Linked DNA regions of Rubinisphaera italica. The protein of the gene in region 1 interacts with the protein of each later gene in a pairwise test. Links are inferred from orthologs where the notes say so. Each region holds a gene or a part of one and is shown in the gene's direction. Other genes may lie near its edges.

What was found.
Region 2: the proteins of dnaB (region 1) and Pan54_RS13575 interact in binary tests that used the Escherichia coli proteins (3 or more experiments, as listed by UniProt). The link is inferred for Rubinisphaera italica from one-to-one orthologs.
Region 3: the proteins of dnaB (region 1) and dnaA interact in binary tests that used the Escherichia coli proteins (3 or more experiments, as listed by UniProt). The link is inferred for Rubinisphaera italica from one-to-one orthologs.

Annotation. Positions count from the first base shown.
Region 1 is NZ_SJPG01000001.1:1,308,043-1,311,168, reverse strand. What follows is about bases 98-3,062. They hold dnaB (replicative DNA helicase), read left to right. Parts: upstream 98-866; coding sequence 867-2,258; downstream 2,259-3,062. Other genes in these bases: Pan54_RS05020 (SDR family NAD(P)-dependent oxidoreductase), read left to right, coding at 2,403-3,062; rplI (50S ribosomal protein L9), read left to right, coding at 226-735. Also shown: Pan54_RS05035 (single-stranded DNA-binding protein), read left to right, coding at 1-50; more of Pan54_RS05020, read left to right, coding at 3,063-3,126. UniProt on the Escherichia coli protein: The main replicative DNA helicase, it participates in initiation and elongation during chromosome replication. Travels ahead of the DNA replisome, separating dsDNA into templates for DNA synthesis.
Region 2 is NZ_SJPG01000001.1:3,644,610-3,647,673, forward strand. What follows is about bases 118-3,020. They hold Pan54_RS13575 (ATP-dependent helicase), read left to right. Parts: upstream 118-533; coding sequence 534-2,507; downstream 2,508-3,020. Other genes in these bases: Pan54_RS13570 (serine/threonine protein kinase), read left to right, coding at 118-440; Pan54_RS13580 (DUF167 domain-containing protein), read left to right, coding at 2,510-2,785; Pan54_RS13585 (TatD family hydrolase), read left to right, coding at 2,884-3,020. In the rest of the region: more of Pan54_RS13570, read left to right, coding at 1-117; more of Pan54_RS13585, read left to right, coding at 3,021-3,064. UniProt on the Escherichia coli protein: Rep helicase is a single-stranded (ss)DNA-dependent ATPase involved in DNA replication; it can initiate unwinding at a nick in the DNA. It binds to ssDNA and acts in a progressive fashion along the DNA in the 3' to 5' direction.
Region 3 is NZ_SJPG01000001.1:3,762,313-3,765,305, reverse strand. Bases 140-2,971 are described here. They hold dnaA (chromosomal replication initiator protein DnaA), read left to right. Parts: upstream 140-711; coding sequence 712-2,232; downstream 2,233-2,971. Other genes in these bases: Pan54_RS14065 (flavin reductase family protein), read right to left, coding at 2,328-2,906. Outside these bases: Pan54_RS14075 (GNAT family N-acetyltransferase), read left to right, coding at 1-114. UniProt on the Escherichia coli protein: Plays an essential in the initiation and regulation of chromosomal replication. Binds in an ATP-dependent fashion to the origin of replication (oriC) to initiate formation of the DNA replication initiation complex once per cell cycle.

The DNA of each region.
Region 1 (3,126 bases):
TCGATTCCTTTTACGACAGTGGCCCCGAAGATGATGATGTTCCTTTTTAGGGAAGCGTTCCTGTCACTGGAATAAAAACAGGATATTTGAAACAAAATTAGCTAGAGTCAATGGTGTTGTCTATTCAGGGAAGCACGACAACGGAGTGTTTATTTCGGATTGACAACCTGATCAATAAAGCTCGTAAGAGCAATACTTTTCAAATTCGATGTTCAAGGTATTATTATGGTGCGTCAAGTCAAACGTCGGCCAGTTTATTCACCTCGCACCAGTGGTGCAGTTGAATTGATGCTCGCTGAAAATGTTTCCACATTAGGGAAACAAGGTGATATCGTTCGCGTAAAGCCGGGCTATGCTCGAAACTATCTGCTTCCTCAGGGATTGGCGACTATCGCCACCGAGGAAAATAAGAAGGCTGTCGAAGAGCACCGTGTCAAACTTGGAGAACTTGAGAAGCAACGCAAAGGCGCTGCCAAGAAATTGTCCGAGAATGTTTCGAAATACTCGGTCACCATCGAAGCCAATGCGAACGACGAAGGTCATTTGTATGGCTCAATTCTGGCTGCAGACATCAGTAAGTCTCTGATCAAAGCTGGTTACAAAGTCGAGCCGGAACATATCCGTCTCGATGGACCGCTCAAAGAACTCGGAATGTACACCGTGAAGCTGCAGTTGCACTCTGAGGTCTCTTCGGATGTCAAAGTCTGGGTTGTGCCCATTAGTGGCTCGAAGTAATCCCATCAGTCAAACAGCTCACTGAGTATGTGTTTGACTTGAAGGGTGCCGACCAGGGCGAATCAAACAGGATGTCGAGTTCGGCATCCTGTTTTTGCGTCTACTGTGATAGTCAGTAAAATGGAGTGAACATGTCGACCGATATGAAAAGTGCTGCTGCGGAGGGCTTACTCAGTAAACGTCCGCCAATGAACCTCGATGCGGAAAACAGTGTGCTGGGCTGTTTGATGCTCGTGAATGACACGGTCGATCAAGTTCTGGGCATCTTGAATGCTGATCAGTTTTATGATGATCAGAACCGTCGCATTTTTTCGACGATTGCTGACATGTTTGAACGTGGCGATCGAGGGATCGATGCCGTCACACTGGCTAATGAACTCGAAAAGCTGGGTTCATTGGAAAAAGCGGGAGGCGTGCCCAAGATCCTGGACATCATGGAAACGGTACCTCATGCCGCCCATGCTGAGTATTATGCGAAGATAGTACGGGAAAAATGGCTGCAGCGTCAGCTCATCTATACCTGTAACGAGATTCTGAAAGAGGCCCACCATTCTTCCGATGACATCAACGATATCTTGTCACGCTCTGAACAGAAGATCTTTCAGCTGGCCGAGCAGCAGGAATCGCTGACACGAAGTGATATGAAATCGATCCTGATGGAAACCTGGGATCGAATTAACAGTCGCCGGGACCAAGAAGGAACGGTTAGTGGCCTCAACAGTGGCTTTGTGGGACTTAATGAACTGACGAGTGGCTATCAGAAATCCGAACTCATCATTTTGGCCGCTCGCCCGAGTATGGGAAAAACAGCTTTTGTCTGTAACTCCACCCTGGCGGTTGCGGGACTGGCAAAAAGTGGAGTGTTACTGTTTAGTCTGGAACAGTCGAAAGCAGAATTGGCCGAACGTCTGCTGTGTATCCATTCGAAAGTCGATGGCCACAAAGTTCGACAGGGGGATCTGGATGAAATGGATCATCATGCCCTTCTCGAAGGCTCAACCGAATTGAGTCAGTATCCGATTTTTGTCGATGATCAGCCCGGTCGCACAATGTCGCAAATCGCAGCAGTTTCGAGACGCATGAAACGACAATACGATATCGGCATTGTGATTATCGATTACCTCCAGTTGATTGAAGCCGAAGACAAGAACCAGCCTCGTGAACAGCAGATTGCCTCGATCACAAGACGTCTGAAATTCCTGGCCAAGGATTTGGACATTCCCGTCGTTGCCCTGGCCCAGTTGAACCGAGGAGTTGAACAACGCGAAGATAAACGACCTCGACTTGCGGACCTGCGAGAATCTGGAGCGATCGAACAGGATGCCGACGTTGTGATGTTTCTGCACCGTCCGGAAGCCTACGATCCCGAAGATCGCCCCGGTGAAGCCTTCGTGATTGTCGCCAAAAACCGAAGTGGTCCGATCGGAGATGCACACCTGACTTGGATCAAACAGCAACTCCGCTTTGTCGACTACAGCCCTCTCAGCGCCCCCGAAGGCGGCTGGGTCGACGACGGCTTCTAGTCCCTTTCAGGGGTTTGTTTTAGCCGTCAAATAACTACTTCGCACTCCGTTGTCGTGCTTTTCGTAATTCATTAGTCGATCAGGCTGTGCCTAACCTACAGTTTCTTATAATGACGACTTCCCAATAGAGTGAACTTATCAGCGATGACTTCCAATAAGCCGTTTGCCAGTTTGTATGATCGATGCGCTGTCGTGACAGGTGCATCTTCCGGAATCGGACAGGCCATTGCACTGGAACTGGCCCGTGGTGGTGCAGATTTGATTTTGCACTACAACTGTAATCGAATCGGAATTGAAAAGACGGCTTCCCAAGTTCGTGAATTGGGGCGAGTTGTTCATATCATCCAGGCAGATCTCAGTGATGCCGTGCAGTATGCTCAACTGGTTAATGGAGCATTTGATCTCCATCAAACACTCGATATCTGGGTCAACAATGCCGGCGTCGATTTATTGACTGGGGAAGCACCCGAGTGGCCTTATCTGAAGAAACTCGAAAAGCTCTTTGAAATCGATGTTCGCGGCACGATTGCTCTCTCGAAAGCGGTTGGAACCCGCTTTTATGCTCAGCAAAGTGGTGTCATCCTCAATATTGGTTGGGATCAAGCCGAGCGTGGTATGGAAGGAGATAGCGGAGAATTATTCGCGGCTGCCAAGAATGCGATTATGGGATTTTCCCGTTCGCTGGCTGTCTCACTGGCACCGCATGTTCGTGTGAATTGCGTCGCTCCCGGTTGGATTCGAACGGCTTGGGGTGAAAATGTAGGCGATGCCTGGCAGCAAAGAGTCATGCAGGAAACACCATTGAAACGCTGGGGAACACCGGAAGATATCGCCAACCTGATCCGGTTTCTTGCTTCAGATGAAGCAA
Region 2 (3,064 bases), 2.3 Mb from region 1 along the record:
GCGATTTCTGCCCGAAAAATATCCTGACGACAACCACTGGCCGGATTAAACTGATCGACTTCGGTTTAGCGGTCCCGAATACGCCTCCATTCCAGGCACCGGGCAACCGAACGGGAACAGCCGACTACATGGCTCCTGAACTTGTTCGACGGCAACGAACCGATCAGCGAATCGATGTCTATTCCTATGCGGTGACCTGCTATCAGATTTTCTCGAATCAACTGCCATACGCTCAGGGACGAAACTTGCAGACCATCGTTAAGAATATGAATCAGCCCCCAAAAAATATCCGGGAAACCTCACCCGGAATCCCGGAACCTGTGGCACAGGTCATTGAACGCGGGCTCGAAAAAAATCCCGACGAACGCTGGCAATCCGTGCGCGAAATGACAATCGCCTTCCGCAACCTCGTCCGCAAACGCCCCGCAACACCAAAGTGAAATGGTCGAGGGTCTATGGTCCTGAGTCCAGGAAGTAGGTTGACCCTATAACTTTTCACCCCTTGCCCCTTGACCAAAAGCCCTGGCCCCAAAATGACTCCTCGTGAATTGACAGCTTCGTTGAATCCCTCGCAACGGGATGCGGCAACGACGGTTGAAGGGCCTCTCCTGGTTCTGGCTGGAGCCGGGACTGGGAAGACACGTGTGATCACAACCCGCATGGCTCTTTTAATTAACCGCGGAACGGCAGCCGATCGCATCCTTTCAGTCACTTTCACCAACAAAGCCGCCAAGGAAATGGCTGAACGTATCCGGGAATTGATTGGTCGCCGCAAAGTGAAACCGTTAATCTCCACATTTCACTCTTTGTGTGTGAAAATACTCCGGGACGAAATTGAAGTCCTCGGCTATCGAAAAAACTTCACCATCATTGATCGGGGCGATCAGGAATCGCTCGCGCGTGAAGTGTTACGAAGTATCCGAGTTCAGGAATCGACTCTCAAGCCGGGAGATCTGCTCGCGATTCTCAGCCGTTGGAAAACGAATGGCGTTCAACCGGAATCAGCAGGTGACCACGCCCTCGATGACCGGGAATTCCTCGCCTCGATGGCTTATCGAAAATATTGTGATCGACTCCGAGCTCGCAATAGTGTCGACTTTGATGATCTACTCCTGTTGACAGACCAACTCTTCGCCAAGCATCCCGATGCCCTGAAACGTCAGCAGGATAAATTTGATTATGTCCAGATCGATGAATATCAGGACACAAATCAGCTACAGTTTCGTTTGATTCAAGCTTTAGTTCGATCTCACAATAATTTGTGCGTGGTCGGAGATGACGATCAATCAATTTATGCGTGGCGAGGAGCAGAGGTCAAACATATCCTCTCGTTTCAATCGCACTTCCCGACTGCCAAAATCGTTCGACTCGAAGACAACTATCGTTGTACGGATGAAATTCTGAATGTTGCCAACCGCCTGGTCAGCTTCAATCGTGAACGTCATCACAAGGTGTTGCGATCCACTAAGAAAGCAGTCGAGCCAGTTCGCTACGAAAAGTTTTCCGATGAAGTGACCGAAGCCGAGCGAATCGGTTTGGAAATCAGCTACATGATAGCCAAGAAAAATCGGCAACCTTCTGATTTTGCAATCCTATTCCGAACAAACGAGCAACCCCGAGCTTTTGAATCCGAATTGCGACGACGACAAATCCCTTATGTGATTTTGGGGAGCCAATCCTTTTTTGATCGCAAAGAAATCCGGGATTTGATGGCCTATATGCGGATCATCTCTCAGCCTCGCGATGAATCCGCATTGCTGCGCATCATCAACACCCCTGCCCGTAGCATCGGCACGACGACGATTGAAAAAATCATGAAACGTTCGATCATCGAAGGCTCTCCCTTCTTTGAAGCGACACGTAATGCAATCGCATCCGGGGAACTTTCAGAACGAGCCGGTCAATCAGTATTGAGGTTTGAAGAACAACTCAAAACCTGGCGGGCAATGTTTGCCACGACCAATCAATCTCTCGGACAAAGTCTACGCAAGTTGATTGAGTCACTGAAATACAAATCCGAAGTGGAGCGTTCCTACAAAGAACCAGCTCAGGTGCAGACGCGTCTCGAGTCGATCGAACAATTGGCCGATTCTGTAGACGACTACACACGACGCGTCGCTAATCCGCGTCTGCAGAGTTTTCTGGATGAAATCGCCCTGAACGACCGTGATGAATTTGGCACTGACAAGAAAAAAGAACTCGATCAGAATGCGGTTAAACTCCTGACGATTCACAGCGCTAAAGGTCTCGAATTCCCTCGAGTGTATCTCGTCGGCATGGAAGAAGGTCTCTTGCCCCACAAACGTTCGGTGGAAGGGACCCGTCAGGATATTGAAGAAGAACGTCGTCTGGCCTATGTCGGCGTGACTCGCGCTCAAGAATCCCTCACGCTTACATTTGCGGAAACTCGTAGAAAATGGGGCAAACCCCGCAAGACAGTCCCTTCGCGATTTTTATTCGAAATGCGGAGCGACAAACAAAACGAAGAAGCCGTCGAGGCTGAATAAATATGGGAAGACTTCATCTGAAAGTTGTGCCATCCTCTTCCCGCGACCAAATTGTCGGCTGGCTTGGAGAAGCACTGAAAATCAAAGTGAAAGCTCCACCCGAAAAAGGTAAGGCCAATGCATCCGTGATTGAGTTAATAGCCACCAAACTGAACATTCCTCGCGAATCCATGTCCCTGATTAGTGGCGAGACGTCCCCTGTCAAAGTGATTGAAATACAGGGAGTTGATAATCCTCAACTGAAGCAGCGGGTTGAAGATGCTTTGAATTCGATCTGATATACTGATCGACAAGCACATGCTCATGATACCACAATTCGGATACGTTAGAATTATTATCATTTCATCTGAAACTTTCAAAAATACATTGATCTCACATGGCTAATCTTCCCCCACTATTCGACACTCATGCTCATTTGGACGAACCTTCGCTGGCTGCTGAAACGGAACAGTTGCTTACTGCGTGTCAGGAAAACGGCTTGGTTGGTGTGCTTACGATTGGAACCACAGTGGAGAGTAGTCGTGGTTCGATTGTGTTAGCAGAAAACCATGAACGTA
Region 3 (2,993 bases), 2.5 Mb from region 1 along the record:
CTAGGGGTAGATGCCCGAAATCATCCAGCAGTAAGACTTTACGCATCGTTGGGGTTCGTTCAGATTTCGGAACAACGGATTCTATTTCGCCCACTGAAGAAACACGGAGATTGAAATCAGCACGTTTTGGACAATACTTTGAGGTCTACTTCTGCGACCGGTGATGCTGCAATCTCATGCAGTTCAAGACCTTTGGGAGAACCGAAAAAAAGTTTAAGCTTCGCGAAATCTTTATCAGATTTTTACGTTTGACACACCGTTTCAGATCGATACGATCGACGCCGCTGAGTGAGTAAAACCTGAGTCCATTCAACCAACTGAATGAGACCTCTCGAATAAAATAACTTTGAGAAACTCTCAGTATTTACCATGTGTTGTATGTATTTGGGACGAGCTCGAATTTTTGGGCTGACCAACCCTTTCTGTCAATTTAATAACCCGTTATAACTCTCTGATAACCAACCGAATGAACTCGCCCAGTTCGCCATTACGGCGAAATCTGGCGGGGAATGTTTTGCGTGTTGGGAATCAAATCCTGGGAAATAGACTTATCGAACGAGTCTATCAGGATAACTCGCTGTACAAGGATGTGATTTAATCACAGTGCTCCCTTAAAGATCTGATCTCCCCAGCAGGTAGAACGAATATCTTCGCAATTGATATTCTTTGGGATGATGATCAGGAAAACCAACGGCTAGCTGGGGACGCAAGATGCCACCCGAATGGAGTCATTCGAGCAATGAAGGTTCGACCCAATCGATTTCTACAGATCGCCCATATGCTGAAAAATTTCAGCAGAGTTTGCGACAACTCATTGGAGAATCACGCTATCAGAAGTGGTTTCAAAACCGCAGCACGGTTACCATTCATGGTGACGTGTTAGTGGTGGGAGTCGCCAGTCCTTTTCTCACTAAATGGATGTCGAAAGAATTTCAGCAACCTGCAACTCAAATCGCCCGAGAATGTCTGGGGCTTGCTGCGCAGGTTCGCTTTGAAGTCGATGCGGCAGCGGCAGAACAGTTGAGTGCGTTTCAGTCTCAAGTTTCATCTTCATCGGAAGTGAAGTCCGTGGTAACGACACTACCTCATTCTGCGAATGAAGAATCGAAGGATGGTTCGTCAGTCACAACTGCGGCTACTCTGCCTGCGATGAAAAAGAATCAAAAGATTCGCGGCCGACTGGCTCCCCGCCGGCGTCGATTTGCAAGTCTGAACGATTTCGTGACCGGCCCGGGAAATCATGTCCCACATGCCATGGCTAAAATTGTCGCCGAACATCCCGGCGAGCAATACAATCCGCTCTACTATTACGGAGGGGTTGGAATCGGGAAGACGCATTTGCTCGAAGGGATACATCGGGAAGTCCGACAAAACTATCCCGATTGGCAAGTGATGTCCCTGACCGCAGAAGCATTCGGGAACTATTACACGAAAGCTCTTTATGAAAAATCGCTACCGGCTTTCCGAAAAAAGTTTCGAGCAGTCGATGTGTTGATTGTTGATGACATCGATTTTCTGGATGCCAAGAAAGGTTTTCAGGAAGAGTTCTGTCATACGATCCAGGAACTGATTTCCTACGGTCGTCAGGTCGTACTGGCAGCAGATCGACATCCTCGAATGCTGACTCACCTGCGGCCTGAACTGAGTACCCGATTCCTTTCAGGACTGGTCACACGATTGGAATCTCCCGATCTGGAAACTCGTCGTGAGATTGTCAGGCGTCATACCGATAAACTTTCTCTGCCTGTCACAGATGATGCAATCGATTTTGTCGCGACAAAGTTTTCACGCAATGTGCGTGAACTGATCGGAGCGATCAATTGCCTGCAGACTTATCATCACATGACTAAACGAATGGTCGGCATTACCGCCGCCCGCGAGATTTTACGCGACCTCGAGCGGGACTGTCTGAAGATTGTACGGACATCTGATATTCAACATGCCGTCTGTAATTTGTTTGGGGTCCAGCCGGAAGATTTGATTTCTGCCAAACGATCCCGCAATCTTTCTCAGCCGCGGATGCTGGCCATGTATCTGTCTCGTCAATGGACGCAGGCTGCTTATCATGAAATCGGTAAACAGTATGGCGGTCGCAATCACAGCACGGTCATGTCGGCTGAAAAGCGAATGAAGCAGATGCTCGAACGAAATGAATCGATCCAGATTTCAACCCGCAAATGGTCTGCTCAAGAGATTGTTTCAACTCTCGAAGAACAATTGCAGGTTGGATAGAATTTTGAACCACGGATGGACGCGGATAAACGCAGATCTTGAAAATCCGTGCTTATCCGTGTCCATCCGTGGTTCCTTTCATACAGATCGATTTTCTATTCAGATGCTTCCCGCCATTTCATAATGGCCTGCCTGTCGATTTGCTGATCTCTTACTAACAAAAACGACAACTTCTGGCAGAGTTCCGTCGAGGCTGTATTCCACATTTCAGTGAAACGGAGTGGGGTTCCCGGATTGAGCATTTTTGATTCGACCACTTGCAATAGGAACAGAATTCGGTCTCCTGTTTCCCAATTCCGTTCGACCTGACAATCGAATGCACAGATTGCGTCTGAAAGAACAGGGGCTCCTGTTTTAAGCGTTTGAATATCAATCTGTGCGAATTTATCAATTTTCGCGCCAGACGGAACTCCAAACTTCTCTACCCATTCGCATTTCTCCTGACTGAAGAGATGCAGTACACAGGTGCCTGATTCTTCCAAAAGCCGACAGGTTTCATGCTGTCGAGCCAGTCCGATGACAAACCGCGGACAATCCGGCACGATCGATGCTTTTGTCACAAACGTTGCAATTAGACCACTACGGCGATTCTGGGAGGCCGATGTAATCAACCAGAGTTGAGGATCGATCAATGCGAAGGGGTCATTTGAAATTGGATTATCGTCAGAATTCATACAGTCCAAACCTGTTAAGAGGCACTCTATTTATTGAATATGCCGTTCGGGAAAAATCTTATCAATTGTAATCACTCTGAACTGCGC